One region of the Pseudomonas sp. NPDC090592 genome, then DNA from elsewhere that is predicted to be linked to it. Evidence: riboswitches for the same ligand, from Rfam matches in the RefSeq annotation. Region 1 holds a riboswitch; the other holds the start of a gene.
What was found. Region 1 has a riboswitch for manganese ahead of ACIQUI_RS11270 (TMEM165/GDT1 family protein). Riboswitches for the same ligand answer to the same signal wherever they lie in the genome.

Region 1 (8,753 bases):
GACACTTTGTCGCCCGGGCCGGGCGCCAGGGTGTGACTTGGGTAGAATGCGGGCCTTTGCTGCTGCTCACACCGAGGTCGCGTGATGTCCTTGCAAGTGCTCTGGGGTTTCCTGGCTGCCCATCCCGCCAAGTGGATCAACCTGCTGGCGTTGCTGCTCACCTGCCCAGGCGGGCTGCTGCTGCACAGCGCGCGGCGGCGCGATGCCGAGACCCGCGAATACATGGCGGTGGATGAGGGCGTGGTGGATGCGTTCGACCTTCGAGTGCCGCGCTACTTCTATATTCTCGGTTTTTCGTGCCTGGCGATGGCGTTGCTGTTGTCCTGGTTCAGCACCTGGGTTTGAGAACCTGGGGCCGCGTTGCGGCCCCAAAATCCATCAGGCTACAGGTGCCTGTTGCCTGACCTGGTACTGGTTACGCACCGGCGTCGCATACTGCAACACCAGGTACGGTCGCTGCTCTTCAGGGCAGGCATCCAGGCGGCGTTGCCATTCTTCCTTGGCCTTGGCCAACTCATCGGCCGGGAACACCTTCTCGGCACTCGGCACGTGCAGGGCATCGTCCTGGCCATCCCACATCGCATACGCCAGGTAATGCACCGGGAACAGCCGGTAACCGCCGAGGATCTGCCGGTCAATTTCCACTGCCAGCTGCTTGGTGTCCTCGTAGTACTCGGTCACCGGTGGGGCAAAGCTGATGTGCACCCGGCCCTTGTAGCCGGTAATGCCCTTGGCGATGCTGTTGTCATCCTCGCCCGGCGCCTTCTTGTAAGTGCCGGTGGTGGCGCGGATGTAGAGCTCGCGCGCCTTGGCCTGGTCGCACGGGTCGTATTCGTAGCTGATCGACACCGGTGTAAGGTTCAGGCTCTGGATCACTGCGCCGAAAGGCTCGTCCTTGCGGCTCATGTGGAACATCTTGAGGATCGCCGAATCGGTACGGTCATCACCGTCCTTGGCGCGGCCTTCGGCCTGGGCGATCCAGATCGAGGTGGCGTCGTTGCGGATCGAGTGGCTGATGTAGGCCGAAAGCAACTGGTAGGCGGCCAGCTTCTCACGGCGCCCACTGATCGAACGGTGCACGATGAAGCTCTTGTTCAGGCGCATCATGTCGCTGACAAAGGGCTTTTGCAGCAGGTTGTCACCAATGGCGATACGCGGCGTGGGCAAGCCGGCGTGGTACACCGCGTAGTTGACAAAGGCCGGGTCCATGACGATGTCACGGTGGTTGGCCAAAAACAGGTAGGCGGTGCCGGCCTTGAGCTGCTCCACGCCCGAATAGGTAACGCCGTCGGTGGCGCGGTCGATGGTCTGGTCGACGTAGTACTCGACTTTGTCCTGCAAGGTCGAGACACAGGTGACGCCGGCGAACTCTTTGCGCAAGCGGCGGGCAATCAGCGGCTTGAGCAACCAGCCGAGAGCGCCGGCCGCCCGCGGGAAGCGGAAGTGGGTGAGGATATCGAGGAATGCCGGGTCGCTGAGCAGGCGTGCCAGAACGGCAGGGACCTCAGCGTCGTCGTACGGTCGGATGGCATCGAATTCGCCCATCATGCTCTCTTGTTGGAAACGGCTAGGGTAATAAGGTAGGGCGGGCTCCGAAAATACGGCTCGGACACCCACAGGCCCTGTAAACAGACCGGCAATTATACGCATAAGTCACCCCGGAGGCCGCGATGCTGGAAACTGCGATCTACGATTGCCCTTATTGTGGCGAAGAAGTCGAAACCACGGTGGACCTGTCCGGTGGCGATCAGGAGTACATCGAGGACTGCCAGGTGTGCTGCAAGCCTATCCGCTTCGTGCTGCAGGTTCATGGCGAGGAATGGATGCTGGATGTGTTCGGTGAGAATGACTGATGCGGCGGATCTACGAACCAGAAAACCTGCTGGAAGCCGAAATGCTGCTTGGCATGCTGGCCAGTGAAGGCATCAGCGTTCAGCTGGTGGGCCGTGACCTGATGGGCGGTGTAGGTGAACTGCCCCTGCACGGCCTGCTCGGGCTTGCAGTGGCAGATGAGCAGGCCGAATACGCACGGCAGCTGATCGATGCGTACAATGATGCCCAGCCACTGGTTGGCGACGAACCGGAGAGTTTCCCCGGTACCTTGATCTGCTAGGTTCTGAATTCGCCCATGTGTGGACGTTACGCCCTGTTTCGCTGGCCCCAGGCGCTTGCCAGCCTGCCTGGTTTCCCCGACGGCCAGCCGGCCCAATGGAACATCGCGCCAGGTGCCACGGTGCTGATCCAGCGCCAGCTCGACGGCCAGCAGCAACTGGCCCAGGCGCGCTGGGGGCTTACCCCCGCCTGGCTCACCGACCTTTCGCGCACCCCCGCCCATGCACGGGCGGAGACCTTGGCCGAGCAGCCGATGTTCCGCGAAGCATTTCGCCTGCGCCGTTGCCTGATGCCGGCCAATGGTTTCTACGAGTGGCGCGGTTCGGTGCGTAAACGGCCTTACTGGCTGACGCCAGGGCAGGGTGCCTCGCTGTATTTTGCCGCTGTGTGGGAGGCCTACCCGGTGCAGGACCAAGTGTGGCTGAGTTGTGCAGTGGTGACCCAGGCCGCGATGAACCAGCGCCGACCGCTGCTTCTCGACGAGGCCGGCCAAGCCGCCTGGCTGGACCCGCACACACCGTTGCCGCGCTTGCTTGAGTTGCTCGCCAGCCCGCCGGCGACGCTGCGCGAGCGGGCCCTGGCGAACTTTGTCAATGACCCGAAACTGAACGCGCCAGAGTGCCTGACCCCGGCGTGATATGCGTCTGGTTAAATGCTGAAGCAGTACCTGTCATTTTTGCTAGTTTCCGCTATCGAAAAGTGCTCGTAGAGTAAGTCGTATACCTGAAAACAAAGCGCTTGGTTCATGAGGCGTGGCGTTCTATATAGCGGACTATTTGCAAGGAATTTACCATGGAGCTCAATGCCTTATTGGACGAAGTGCGTGCGCGGATAACGGATTTATCTGAGTCAATGGAATTTCCAATTATGCCCAGTGCGGATGCCGACCGCAGGCGGTATGGACGATGGAGGAAATACGCGGACTTCCAGCCGACAGGGATATTTATCGAGCCGAATGGTACCGTCGAATTTGATCTCGTGTTACCCAGAACGTCCGAAGTTGAAGTACAAGTATGGGTTGGCACTCCCGGGTTCAATGTGAGCGGGTCTGAAGAGGAAGATCTTCGCATCTACGATGTGACTTCGACGAGCGGAACCGTTACAGATCTGCAGGGCGGGCTGCTATGGCTGCGCGTTGTCTCAGATGAGCCGAGTGCAAGATCAAAGGTCGCACAATTCGTGCCCACTCGTCTTGATCGCGCGAAGAAAATTCCAGTATTTGTACAGGGTAAAACATCCCCGCTGCTGTGGCCCTTGATACTGTTTTTCTTTGAGGACCTAGGTGAACGATCACCCGTGCAGTTTGTTAACGATAAGGTCGTGATAACGGCTTGGCGCTCTACCGCAGTGGAATTTGTTACACATAATCCTTCGGAAGTATTGGATGAATATGAAAATATTCTCCGTGTCGAAGATGAAATGGCCGCGATTGGAACGGGTTCGGGGCAGATTCTGCCCAGCCCGCTACGGATTCTTGTTTCAGAAAAAGAACAAGGCATCCCCGATGCCGCTAACTACCGAATCAGCCTGCCACAGTATGGCCGCTCATTGTTGACCGCTGCAGGTGTGCGCGGAGACTGGGGTGTTTGGCATGAATTCGGTCACATGCAGCAGCAAATTGCATGGAGTGCAAAGGCCCTGACCGAAAATTCGGTCAATATCTTCTCGCTCGCGGCGCAGCGTGCGTTGAAGCAATATTCGAGGGTGGCGCCCTACAATCTACAAGCCCATGCGTTCCTTGATAATCCGGATCCGAACAAAAAGTTTGAAGATCTTGGAGATTTTGTCCGGCTTATCATGTGGGAGCAACTGCGAGTAGCCTATGGCGATGAATTCTTTCACCGGCTTCATCATGAGGCGCGGACAAATGGAATCAGCGACACCGGACAAGGCGATGCTCAATACCGTCATTACTTCATGGTTACCAGCTCACTGGCTGCGCGGCACGATCTGACAACCTTCTTCACCCGCTGGGGTTTGCATCCCACAGAGCGCACGCTTACAGCCATCCGAGACCTGAGGCTGCCCCAACCAACCCCTGATCCCTCGACCCTTCACATAAAAGCCGAAACACAGATCGACATTGCCGCCACACATTCCGGCAGCTTCGTGATTATAGGAACTGCCCGTCCGCGCAGCCGGCTGAAAACTACCAATGATCCCAAGCAAGGCTGGTTCGACCCAGAAGGGGGAATTACCTATGCCCGACGCGCGGGAGAGTTCGTCGTAGTCACCAATAGAACGGTGAATGGGAAGTGTGTGGTCAAGTCTTACGACCCGGATACGGGGGAGGCTCTAGGTGAGTCTAACCATGTCTCGCCGGTCTTGGATGACGATACATTGCAATCCTGCCACTGCACGGAACTCACAGATGATCACTGATCGTCTGGAGTTTCAGAGGCTGCCGGTCGCAATCCGCCTTGCGAAGCCTTTCATGAGCGTGTTTGCGTTAGCAGGACTGTAAAGAAACTTTCCTTTGGCTATGGCGGGGTGGGGGCGACTCGGCCTAGGATACGGCGCATGTAAAAAGGGAGTGTTTTCATGCGTAAGTCTTTTGTCGTCAGCCTGTTGAGTGCTGGCATCCTGCTGGCCGGCTGCCAGGCGGTGAACACCACCAGTGGCGGTGCTGTCGGCGTGCAGCGCCAGCAGTACATGTTCAGCATGCTCTCGACCGATGAGGTCAACCAGATGTACGCGCAGTCGTACCAGCAGACCCTGGGTGAGGCCTCGAGCAAAGGCGTGCTCGACAAGTCCAGCGCCGATGCCAAGCGGGTGCAGGTCATTGCCAACCGCCTGATCGCCCAGGCACCCAAGTTCCGCCCGGATGCCGCGCAATGGAACTGGGAAGTCAACGTGATCAAGAGCGATGAACTGAACGCCAATTGCGGCCCGGGCGGCAAGATCATCGTGTACACCGGGCTGATCGATCAGCTCAAGCTCACCGATGCTGAAATTGCGGCGGTGGTGGGCCACGAGATTGCTCACGCCCTGCGCGAGCACAGCCGTGAAGCGATGTCCAAGGCCTATGGCGTACAAATGGCCCGCCAGGGTGCAGGTGCCCTGTTGGGCTTGGGCGAGAGCAGCATGGCAGTGGCCGATGCCGTGGTGAACTACTCCATGACCCTGCCCAACAGCCGGGCCAATGAGAACGAAGCCGACCTGATCGGCCTGGAGCTGTCGGCACGTGCGGGTTATGACCCGAATGCCGCGATCACCTTGTGGAACAAGATGAGCAAGGCTTCCGAAGGTGCGCCGCCAGAGTTCATGAGTACTCACCCGGCTTCTGAAAGCCGCATTGCTTCGTTGCAGGCGGCAATTCCGAAGGTGATGCCGCTGTACCAGGCTGCGGCCAAGCAGTAAGAGCAGCTACAAGTTTCAAGCTGCAAGCTACAAGTCAAGGCAGTATCGGCTTTGCTTGCAGCTTGCAGCTTGCAGCTTTCAGCCCACCCAGCCACTGGCCTTCATCGCCGAATAGACGGCCACGATCGCCAGCACGAAGAACGCCGTGGCCGCCAGGCGACGGATCAGCGTCAGCGGCAGTTTGTCGGCCGCGAAGTTACCCGCCAGCACCACTGGCACGTTGGCAATCAGCATTCCCAGGGTAGTGCCGATAATGACCATGATCAGGTGCGGATACTGCGCAGCCAGCATGACCGTGGCGACCTGGGTCTTGTCACCGATTTCGGCCAGGAAGAACGCGATCAGCGTGGTCAGGAACGGCCCGAAACGGCGTGCCGGGTTCTCGTCGTCATCCATCTTGTCCGGGACCAGGGTCCACAGCGCAGTGGCGGTAAAGCTCGCCGCCAGGATCCAGTGCAGTGCCGAATCGCTGAAAAAACTGCCAAACCACGCGCCCACGGCACCGGCCGCAGCATGGTTGGCCAGGGTAGCGGCGACGATGCCGGCAATGATCGGCCAGGGCTTGCGGAAGCGGGCAGCGAGAATGAGCGCGAGCAGTTGCGTCTTGTCGCCGATTTCGGCGAGCGCAACGATAGCGGTGGGGACCAACAGAGATTCCAGCATCAGGATTCCTACGGGGGCGGGTCGACACGGCTATGACACGTACAGCCTCCCCGCCCCGGGTAAGGTGTGCGTGTCATAGGTCTTGTCAAACCCTGGATCCGTCTACGCGGATCTCTCCATGCAGGCTGGCATGGTGGGTCGCACGCGCCATGGTCTGTGGACCAAGTATGTTGACGCGTACCGGGCGAGCAGTGCGCTCGCGGGAGACTACTCCCCTAGGACGGTGCGGATTCTGCCTAGGCAAAACATTTTCGGCAAGCGGTGTTTTTAACCGCGTGTTGCCTGGTAAATCCGAAAACCGTCAGCCTCGTCGCGTACCTGGCAGTTGCCCAGCGCCCCTTCGATAAGCGGTTGATAGCGCAGGAAGCTGTTGGCAACCAGGCGCATTTCGCCACCTTTTCGCAGATGAACGGCGGATTTTTTCAGCAAGTTTTCCGAGGCCTGGTAGTTGGTGTGCACCCCGGTGTGGAACGGCGGGTTGCTCAGGATCAGGCTCAGCTCGGTGGGTGCTGCGTCGATACCATCACCGCTGATCACATCGCCTTCCAGGCCGTTGGCGGCCAGGGTCAGGCGGCTGGCCGCCACGGCGAAGGCGTCCACGTCCAGCAGGGTTACCCGGCTTTGCGGGTAACGGCGCTTGACCGTGGCGCCCAAAATCCCGGCGCCACAGCCAAAGTCCAGCACATGCCCGCTCGGCAGGCCGTCGAGGTGCTTGAGCAGCAGGGCGGTACCTCGGTCCAGCCGCCCATGGCTGAATACGCCGGGCAGGCTGACCACCTGCAACGGGCCGTCTTCCAGGGCTAGCTCGAAGCGCTCGGCCAGGCTTTGCAGCGGCTTGGCTTCAGGCGCCTGCTCGATGGTCACTTGCCACAGCTGGCAGTGCCGGGCGCTGTCGAGCTTGCGCGGTTTGCCAAAGGCTTGCAGCTGTTTGGCCGCCCCTTCGATGCCGCCGCGCTTTTCGCCGACCAGGTACAGCTCGCGGCCGGCCAGGCGCGATGCCAGGGCATTGAGCAGGTAGGCCGCCAGTTCGCGAGACTTGGGCAGGAACAGCACAGCGCTGTCGAAGGCCGCTGCAGGCGGCTCGACCCCATAATGACTGCGCCCGGCAAAGCGGCTGTCGAGCATGGCCTGATCGCCTGCATGCCAAGTCCAGGCCTGGGCCTGCGGCAATTGCGTGAGCAGGCCATCGGCGGGGGCACCAGCGATCAGCAGCGGCCCCTGGAACAGCTCTGCCTGGCGGAGCAACACTTCACTGCGCGGGTCCATGGACGACGCCTCCTGGAAAAAGTGGCGCAGTGTAGCAGAGGCGGGCGACGGGCTCAGCTGACTACGCGGCGTGGCTGCCCGGCAAAGAAGGCTTGGGCGTTCTCGCTGAGCTGGCCGACGATACGCTGGCGCGACTCCACCGCACCCCAGGCGCTGTGTGGGGTGATGACCAGGCGCGGGATGCCGGGCTCGAGCAGCGGGTTGCCGTTGACCGGCGGTTCCACGCTCAGCACGTCGGTGGCCGCGCCGCCCAGGTGGCCACTGCGCAGCGCGTCGGCCAGCGCCTGTTCGTCGATCAGGCCACCGCGAGCGGTATTGACCACCAGCGCATCGGGCTTGAGCAGGGCCAGTTCGCGGGCACCGAGCATGTGCCGGGTGTGCTCGTTCAGCGGGCAATGCAGGGTCAAGGCGTCGACTTGTGGCAATAGCTCGTCCAGCGGCAGGCGGTCGTCACGTTCCGGGCGCCCAGGGATCTGCCCGCTCAGCACACGCATGCCAAAGGCCTCGGCCAGCCTTGCTACAGCGCCACCCAGTTCGCCGTGGCCAAGCAGGCCGAGGGTTTTGCCTTCCAGCTCGACGATGGGGAAGTCCAGCAGGCAGAACTGGCTGGCCTTCGCCCACTGGCCGTCGGCCACTGCCTGGTTGTAGTCGCACAGGCGGGTTGCCAGGGCCAGCAACAGGGCGAGGGTGTGCTGCGCGACGGACGGCGTGCCGTAGCCCTGGCAGTTGCAGACGGTGATGCCTTGGGCGCGCGCCGCCGCCAGGTCGACGTTGTTGGTACCGGTGGCAGCTACCAGGATCAGCTTGAGTTGCGGGTTGGCCGCCAGGGTTGCGGCGTCAAGCATGACCTTGTTGCTGATCACCGCGACCGCGCCTTGCAGGCGTTCTGCGACCTGGCCGGGACCGGTGGCGGCGAACAGCTCGAATTCATCGAATTGCTGCTTGAGGGGCGAAAGGTCGAGGTCGCCAAGGTCCAGGGACTGGTGATCGAGAAACACGGCGCGACGCGGGCTGGGCATGAGGTTCTCCGGTGGCAGGGCGGGATAATGGTGTTTTGGGCCATTCGCGGGCGTGCCCGCGAAAGGACCCTTTGCTCCAGCACAGGTACTGAAGCTTTCAGCGCAGTGTCTAGCCCGTGGTTACCGCCCGTCAACGCCCGCCGCTCATACCTTCGCCAGGCAAATCATTCCTTCGGCTGATTTAGCCGTCACATTGGCGAACTACAGTAGTTCCCAGACTTGTCCGGCCCGCTTTTCAGAAAAGGGATACCCATGTTGCAGACCCGCATCATCAAACCCGCCGAGGGCGCCTACGCCTACCCATTGCTGATCAAGCGCCTGCTGATGTCTGGC
Region 2 (8,753 bases), on a different contig from region 1:
GAATGTCAGCCTGCAAGCCTTGCTGACGCAGGCGCTCGACCAGTTGCACGGCCAACAGCGAATGGCCGCCCAGTTCGAAGAAATGGTCCTGGCGCCCTACCCGCTCAACCTGCAGCAACTCGGCCCACAGCTGCGCCAGCTGCTGCTCGACCGGCCCTTGTGGCGCTTCATGCTCACGGCGCACCTTGGCGCTCTCGTCGGCCTGCGGCAAGGCGCGGCGGTCCAGCTTGCCATTGGTGGTCAGCGGCCAGCGCTCAAGGCGTACATAGGCACCCGGCAGCAACGCAACCGGCAGGCGTTCGCGCAAGTGCTCTTGCAGCACACGCGGGGTCACCGGCGCGTCACCGATGAACCAGGCCTGCAACTGGCCGTCGCGCAGCATCACCACGCATTCGCGCACGGCCGCATGGCTGGCCAGGGCAGCCTCGATTTCGGCCAGCTCAACCCGTACACCGCGGATCTTCACCTGGTCGTCGTTACGCCCGAGGTATTCCAGGGTACCGTCGGGCAGCCAGCGCACCAGGTCGCCGGTGCGGTACATGCGTGCCCCCGCTTGCGGGCTGAACGGGTCGTGCAGAAAGCGCTCGGCCGTCATCTGCGGCCGGTTCAGGTAGCCGCGGGCAACGCCCTTGCCCCCCACATACAGTTCACCCACCGCACCGGGTGGCAGCAACTGGCGCTGCTCATCGAGCACGTACAGCCGGGTGTTGGCCACCGGGCCGCCGATATGCAGCGGCCCACCCGCCACGACCTGGCCGGAGGTGGCCACCACCGTGGTTTCGGTAGGGCCATAATTGTTGATCACCCGGTAACGGCGCTCGCGGGCCAGGCGGCGCAGGCGGTCACCGCCAACCAGCAGGGTGTGCAAGGTCGGGTGCAGCTCGCCCTGGGCAAACGCGTGCTCGGCCACCGGGGTTGGCAGGAAGCTGACATCCAGCGGCTGCGCCCGCCACCATGCGAGCAAGGCGTCGATGTCTTCGGCGCCATCGCGCACCGGCGCCAGGTGCAGGGTCGCACCGCTGCACAGCGCCGGCCAGACCTCCCAGGCCATGGCATCGAAACCGAAGCCGGCCAGGCTCGACTGCTGCCGCCCGGGGCCCAGGTCGAAGCTGCTGCAGTGCCAGTCAACCAGGTTGGCCAGCATGTGCTGCTCGACCATCACGCCTTTGGGCAAGCCGGTGGAACCGGAGGTGTAGATGACATAGGCAAGGTCGCTTGGCGATTGCGGTGCAAACCGGAACGCCGCGGCTGGCGTGGCGGCCCAGTCGAAACGATCCAGCTCGACCTGCCTCAGGCCGTGGGCCGGCAAGCGCTCGGTCAGCCGGGAAAGGGTCAGCAGCACGTCAGGCGCGCTGTCTTCCAGCAGATAAGCCAACCGCTCGCGCGGATGAGCCGGGTCAATCGGCACATAGGCGGCGCCAGCCTTGAGTACGGCCAACAGCCCCACCAACGTGTCCAGCCCGCGCTGGGCGATCAGCGCCACCCGGCGTTCAGGCCGCACACCCAGGCCTGCCAGGTGTTGCGCCAGCAGTTCGGCACGCCGCTCAAGTTCGCCATAGGTCAGCGCCTGGCCGTTGTGCAGCGCAGCCACTGCCGCCGGCCGCGCCTTGGCCTGGGCCTGGATGCGCTGCTGAATCAGGCCCGCATCAGCCACTGGCATTTGCGTGGCATGCCACTGTTCAAGTGCAGCATGCTCGCTGCCGGTCAGCAGGTCGAATTGGCCGGGCAACGCCTGCGGCTGCTGTAGCCCTTGCTCCAGCACATGCAGCAGGCGCCCGGCCAGCGCCCGGGCTTCATCATCGGCAAACCAGGCCCGGTTGTGCACCACATGCAGCGTCGCCGCGTCGCTGTGGCTGTTGCAGCGCAGGTGGATACTCAACGGCGTCGGTTCGTGGCCATTGCAGATCATCACGGTGTGGCCAGGCGCGTCAGCAATCTGCAAGGCGTTGCTGTCTTCTTCGAACGAGACCATCAGTTCGAACAGCTGCGGCCGTTCTTCACGCAGCACGCCGAGGCTGCGGTTGAGTTCACTGAGGGCAAAGCGCTGATGGCGATAATCCTGTTTCAACGCATCGCGAATGCCCTCCACCAGCGCGGCGAACGAGCATTCGCGGGCAAAGCCCATGCGCAGCGCACTCACCTGGGTGAACAGCCCCAGGGTTGCCTTGAAGCGGGCGTTGCCGCGGTTGCGCACGGGCAGCCCGACCACCCATTCGTCACGTTGCCAGGTGCGCGTCACGCAAACATGCAACGCAGCCAGCAGCACATGCAGTGGCGACGCTTGCAGCCCGGCAGCAAAGCGGCGCATGCGTGCCAGCAACTGGCAGTCGAACGCTTGCACCTGTGCGCCACTGGGCCAGCCATTCGCCGGCGCAGTGCGCTCGCGCGGGGCCAGCAGGGCGTCGGGCAACTGCTGGTAGCTGGCCAGCCAGTAGTCGCGGTCGCGGGCATGCCGCGTAGACACCTGATACTGGGCATCGTCTGCAATGAAGGCCTGGTAGGAGGCTGCCCCGCGCGGCAAGGGCAGGCCTTGCTGCAACAACTGGTAGCAGTCGGCGAGCTGCTTGAACCACTGGTCTACCCCCCAGCCATCGAGAATCAGATGATGGGCCTGCACCGCCAGCAGGTAACGCTGGTCGGCAATGCGGATCAACGTTGCGCCCCATAAAGGGCTGGCATCCAGGCTGTAGGGCGTACGCATTTGTGCTTCCAGCAAGGCCAGTGCAGCGGCAAACGGCTCGCTTGCCTGGCGCAGGTCGTGCCGGGCCAGTGGCACGGCCATGTGCTCGGCAAAATACTGGCGGGCAAGGCCGCCTTCGGTGACCACTACCGTGCGCAGGCCATCATGCTCGGCCACCAGGTGCTGCAGCGCCTGCTGCAACTGCCCGGCATCCACCCTGCCCTGCAACTCCACATACGCGCCGATGTTGTACAGCGGCGAGTCGCCATGGCTGATCTGGTCCAGCCAGATGTCACGTTGGGCAACAGTCAGGGCAAAGGTTTCGACGGCGGGCATGATTCGGCAGGTCCTTCTGGTTGATCATCCGCGGATTCAAGCATCGCCGCCTGCAGCTGTATGGCCCGTTAATCCCGGACAATCGCCCCCCGCAGGGCGGGCTGCTGAAAAACGTGTAGGAAATTAGCCACACCGCGCCATCCACGATGGCCTACGGCACACGGTATACGCCGCGAACAGGCGAGATTCGCCGTGCTTCTGGCGTCAAATAGCCGGCCTGGTGCGAATCTGCGCAAAAACTGCCCTGCCCGGCAGCCACCGGCTGCGGCAGATCGGTGGCATTTTCTGTCCCGGTTTTCCATTACAGACGCCCGCCCGGTAGCGGGCTTGAATACGCCCACCCTCCCGTAATGCCAACCCACACGGAGCACTCGACAGCGAGATCACCCGCCGCAATACCCTGAACCGAGGAAGACAAGGAAATGATGCAGACCGACAGCCGCGAATACCGCCCCGACCCACAGCTGTACCTGCAATTGGGGGAACTGATCGCCAGCACCGGCGCTGCAGGCTTTGCCGACCAGATGTTACGCCTGGTCGAAGCACAAGTGCCTGTCCAACGGCTCGAACTCAGCGAATGGACCCTCGACCTGCAGCGGGCCAATGTCAGCCACATCGAGGTACTGGGCAGTGCCGGGCTGCAACCCGCTCACGCTGCCATCGACAACGTGCGCCAACCGTTGCTGCAACGCATCATGCAGATGAAAGACCCGTTGCTGATCGAGCTCAAGGCACCGCCGGGCGCCCTTCATCCGCGCCAGAATGCCCACCAGTGCCACCTGGTATCGTGCAGTGGCAGCAAACGCTGGGTGATCAGTTTTCATCGTTTGCCAAGCCAGCGCACCTTCTCCCTGAGTGAACTGTCGCAGCTCAAGAGCTTGTCCGACACCCTGCTGCCGCTGGTGGAGCACCACGGCCAGCTGCTTGAACAGGGCGCCATGCGTCGCGCCGGGTCGCCCCTGGCCGACCTTGAAGCAGGCTCGCTGCGCCATTCGTTTGGTGAGCGGCTGGTGCAGGAAGCGGTACGCCTGTCGACCCGCGAACAGGAGGTGTGCCTGGGCCTGCTGACCGGCGGTACGGTGCCAGAGATGGCCCAGCGGCTGAATGTGAAGAACAGTTCGGTGGAAACCTACCTCAAGCGTGCCACTGCCAAACTGGGGGTCAGTGGCCGCCATGGCCTGGCGAAATGGATGGCCGGTGCCTGACTGCGAGACCCTGCGATGCCCCGACATGTTCTGACCTTGTGCGCCGTACTTTTGTGCGGCTGTACCCTTACCCCTGATTACCGGCGACCTGAGCCGTCCGTGGCGGCACACTTTCCGCAGGGGGCAGCCTACGCCGGCAACGTGTCACGCACCCAGGCGGCCGAGGACTGGCAGCAGGTGTTCCGCGACCCGGTACTGCGCCAGCTGATCGACAATGCCCTGGCCAACAATCGCGACTTGCGCACGGCCGCGCTCAACGTCGCGGCCTACCAGGCGCAGTACCGGATCCAGCGTGCCGACCTGCTGCCCAAGGTAACGGCCAATGGCCAGGGCCAGCGCCAGTACTTGCCAAGGGGCATGACCGGCACCGGCCAGGGGGTGATCAGTTCCAGCTATGCCGCGACCCTGGGGGTGAGTGCCTACGAACTGGACCTGTTTGGCCGGGTGCGCAGCCTCAGCGACCAGGCGCTGTTGACCTACCTGGCCAGTGACCAGGCACGGCGCAGTACCCGTCTGAGCCTGGTGGCGAGTGTCGCCAGCGTGTACCTGACCTGGCGCGCCGACCAGGAACTACTGACCCTGGCCAACGAAACCCTGGTGGCCGACGAGCGCAGCCTGCGCCTGACCAGCAACCAGCGCCGTGCCGGCACGGTGTCGGCACTGGACCAGATCCAGGCGCGTACCAGTGTCGACAGTACCCGGGCAGCAGTGGCCCGTTACAAGCGCCTGGTGGCGCAAGACCTCAACCAGCTGGCGCTGTTGGTGGGCGCCCCGGTGGCCGCCGACCTGGCCGCCCTGCCCCTGGCAACCGAGCAGATTGCCGGGCTGCCGGCCGGGTTGCCATCGGACTTGCTGCAACGCCGGCCCGACATACGCCAGGCCGAATACCAACTGCGCGCGGCCAATGCCAATATCGGCGCAGCGCGGGCAGCGTTCTTCCCCAGCATCAGCCTGACCGCCAATGCCGGCAGCACCAGCCCCGAGCTCAACGGCCTGTTCGATGGCGGCTCTGGCACCTGGCTGTTCCAGCCGCAGATCAGCCTGCCGATCTTTACCGCCGGCAGCTTGCGGGCGAGCCTGGACTACGCGCGCCTGCAAAAGGACATACAGGTGGCGCAGTACCAGAAAGCCATCCAGGGTGCTTTCCAGGAGGTAGCCGACGGGTTGGCGGCTAGGGCGACCTATCAGCGCCAGTTGCAGGCGCAGCGCGACCTGGTGGCGTCCAGCCAGCGTTACTACGACCTGGCCGAGCACCGCTACCGGATCGGCGTGGACAGCAGCCTCGTCTTTCTCGATGCGCAGCGCTCGTTGTTCAGCGCCCAGCAGGGGCTGATCAACGACCGCCTGGCGCAGTTGGTAGCAGAGGTGAAGCTGTATGCGGCGTTGGGTGGGGGGTGGAACGAGAGCGATTGAATGCGATGCGGGCGCTCCCGCAGGTATCGCGTCAACCCCGGGCTCCCACAGAGATTGTGCAAGCTTTCAGACTTTGAATAAGACTGCAAAAATGCTTACAGCGCTGTCAGGTGCTCATACAGGATGGTCGCACCCACCAGCATCAGCACGATGCCGCCAATGATCTCGGCGCGCTTGCCTACCACCGAGCCCAAGGCCCGGCCCAGCATGGTGCCGATGGTGACCATGGTCATGGTCGCCAGGCCGATCGCCGCTGCCGCCACCCAGATGTTCACATCGACGAATGCCAGGCCAATGCCCACCGCCAGGGCATCGATGCTGGTGGCCACTGCCGTCACCGCCAGTATCCAGAACGAGTGCTGGCTTTGCTTCTGTTCCTCTTCTTCATCGGGCTTGAGCCCGGCATGCACCATGTGCGCGCCCAGCAACACCAGCAGGAAGAAGGCAATCCAGTGGTCCCACTGTTCGACATACTGGCTGGCTGCCTGGCCCAGCAACCAGCCAATGACCGGGGTAATGGCTTCGATCACACCAAATATCAGCCCGGTGCGCAGGGCTTCGGCCAGGCGAGGTTTGTGCAGGCTGGAACCTTTGCCGATGGCGGCCGCAAAGGCATCCGTGGACATGGCGAAGGCAAGGAAAACGAGGGAAATGGGATTCAACGATCAGGCTCCGCCGGGCTACGAGTCAACGACAGCCTTCTGCAGGCCCGGCTTGGCCACAGAAAGGTCGTTGGTCTCGCCAATCCGGCTGGATGCACAGGCCATGGCAGGTTGCCAAATATGTTGACCGGTGCGCCTTCGCAAGGGCGCGAAGGCAGGCTACTCCCCAAAGAGTGGGGGGATGATACCAGCGTCAGGTGAAAAAAGCGTGAACGGTTTACCGGCCCTACACGGGTCTAGACTGTACAGAACCCAATAACCGGGGGGCTGCCACACGTGGAGGTGTGAGATGAGCCAGTTCAAGCGCTTGTTCGTCATGCTCGGCCCGCAAATGCGCCACACGCCGGCGCTGCAACGCGCAGCGGCGCTGGCGGAGTCCAGCGGGGCACTGCTGGATATCAACGTATTCGTCGATGATGTCGACACCTTTGGCTTGATGAGCGATGGCCGCGAGCGTGAGCGGCTGCTCAGCGACAACCGCCAGTGGCTGGCGGATGAGGCCGAACAACTGGGCAATGCGGGCCTTGATGTGTCCACCGAACTGTTGTTGACCCGCGACCCGCTGGGCAGCGTCCTGGAACGGGTCGAACGACAAGGCTGCGACCTGCTGGTCAAGGACGTGCAACACGAACCGGTGCTCAAACGCCTGATGGTCACGCCACTGGACTGGCAGTTGCTCAAGGACAGCCCGGTTGCCGTGCACCTGTTCAGCGACATACGCCTGCCCCTGCCCCGGCAGATTGCCGCAGCGGTGGACCTGAACAGCCACGGCGCCGGCGAGCACCTGGATGAGCAGGTCATACAGGCAGCGCATGCGCTGGCCCTGCAATGCGACGCCGAACTGCACTTGCTGCATGTGTGCGATGCAGCCAAGACCCACATCGCCGATTTCGGCGCCGGCACGGTGACCATGCCGGGTTTCGATGGCAGCGTGCGAACCGCGCAGCGGGCGGCATTCAACCGCCTGGGTGACCACCACCAGATCCCGTTGGAGCGCCGGCACTTTCTTGAAGGCGCCGCGATCAGGGCAATCGCCCAGTTTGTCGGCCACAGCCGCGCGGATGTGATCGTGATGGGCAGCCACCGGCATGACGCCATGCAGACATACCTTGGCGGAACGACGGCGCATGTGCTGGAGCATCCGCTGTGCAATGTGCTGGCGATCAAGGCGGTGCGCTGAGGGTCTGTAACCTGGCCTGGCCCCTTCGCGGGCATGCCCGCTCCCACAGGATTTCCTAACAGGTTCAGGAAAAGGGGATCCCTGTGGGAGCGGGCGCGCCCGCGAAGAAACCAGCACTGACCGGCCTGCTTGGTATCTGGTACACCAGTGCCACTTAAAAAGAATGCATTTGATAATGATTCGTAGTAATTTCGCGGCGCTTCCCTACCCTCTCCTTCAGCGCCCTACTTCAGGATCGTACCGTCGATGCGTCGCACGTTCGTTTCGCTTTGTGTGCTTCATGCTGTCTCCCCGCTGGCCTTTGCCGAGCCCGAACCGCTCAGCGAACCCGCGCAGATCGAACTCCAGGCCCTCAGCATCACCGGCAGCGCCGACAGTGAACGCGCCGATGGCCCGGTCCAGGGCTACAAGGCCACCCGCTCGGCCAGTGCCACCCGCACCGACACGGCGCTGCACGAAACGCCGCAATCGGTCAGCGTAGTGCCCAAGGATGTGCTGCAAGACACTGGCGCCACGCGCCTGCAGGACGGCCTGGACTACGCCGGCGGTGTCGGCCGCGCCAACAACTTTGGCGGCCAGGGCCTGACCACCTTCACCGTAAGGGGGTTCACCACGGGCGAGTTCTACCGCAACGGTTTCCCGATCAACCGCGGCTACCCCAACGCCCCGGACGCCAATACCGTCGAGCGCCTGGAAGTGATCCGTGGCCCGGCTACCAGCCTGTACGGCCGTGGCGACCCCGGTGGTACGTTCAACGTGGTCAGCAAGCAGCCCCTGCCAGAGTCCAAGGTCACCCTGGGCAGCCAGTTCGATGACCAGGGCATGCACCGCGCCACGCTGGACGCCACTGGCCCACTCAACAGCGACGGCTCGCTGGCCTATCGCCTGAATGTGCTGGGTGAAGGCGGTGAAAGCTTCCGTGACGACGTTGAAAGCGAACGCTACGATGTGGCGCCAGTCATCAGCTGGCAGGTCAATGACGCCACGAAGATCATCTTCGAAGGCGACTTCATGCGTAACAACCACCCGTTGGACCGCGGCCTGACCCGCTATGCAACACAGACCGGCAGCGCTTCGCGTGATACCTACATATGGGAAAAAGGCAGCGACAACCTGCTGCACAACGACAACAACATGGCCCAGGTGCGTTTCGAGCATTTGCTGAACGACAGCTGGACGCTGGCGGGTGGGTTCCAGTTCCTCGATGGCTCGCTCAAGGGCAACGCTGTCGAAGCCAACGGCGCACCGGCAGATGGCCGCACGCTGCAGCGCAACTT

Region 2: linked by a shared signal. The riboswitch ahead of mntP (manganese efflux pump MntP) and the one ahead of ACIQUI_RS11270 (TMEM165/GDT1 family protein) in region 1 are both predicted to bind manganese.

What each region holds. Positions count from the first base shown of each region.
Region 1 covers NZ_JBIVXJ010000010.1:92,368-101,120, reverse strand. The annotation lists gene ACIQUI_RS11305 (hypothetical protein) at 85-345, shown strand; gene ACIQUI_RS11300 (1-acyl-sn-glycerol-3-phosphate acyltransferase) at 379-1,545, opposite strand; gene ACIQUI_RS11295 (CPXCG motif-containing cysteine-rich protein) at 1,671-1,853, shown strand; gene ACIQUI_RS11290 (putative signal transducing protein) at 1,853-2,113, shown strand; gene ACIQUI_RS11285 (SOS response-associated peptidase) at 2,129-2,749, shown strand; gene ACIQUI_RS11280 (M60 family metallopeptidase) at 2,905-4,494, shown strand; gene ACIQUI_RS11275 (M48 family metallopeptidase) at 4,654-5,472, shown strand; gene ACIQUI_RS11270 (TMEM165/GDT1 family protein) at 5,551-6,135, opposite strand; yybP-ykoY riboswitch at 6,224-6,363, opposite strand; gene ACIQUI_RS11265 (methyltransferase) at 6,403-7,401, opposite strand; gene ACIQUI_RS11260 (2-hydroxyacid dehydrogenase) at 7,455-8,420, opposite strand; gene ACIQUI_RS11255 (fatty acid--CoA ligase) at 8,673-8,753, shown strand, end outside.
Region 2 covers NZ_JBIVXJ010000055.1:3,471-12,223, forward strand. The annotation lists gene ACIQUI_RS28060 (amino acid adenylation domain-containing protein) at 1-3,016, opposite strand, end outside; gene ACIQUI_RS28065 (helix-turn-helix transcriptional regulator) at 3,439-4,221, shown strand; gene ACIQUI_RS28070 (efflux transporter outer membrane subunit) at 4,237-5,634, shown strand; gene mntP (manganese efflux pump MntP) at 5,730-6,296, opposite strand; yybP-ykoY riboswitch at 6,299-6,476, opposite strand; gene ACIQUI_RS28080 (universal stress protein) at 6,586-7,476, shown strand; partial or broken gene ACIQUI_RS28085 (TonB-dependent siderophore receptor) at 7,723-8,753, shown strand, end outside.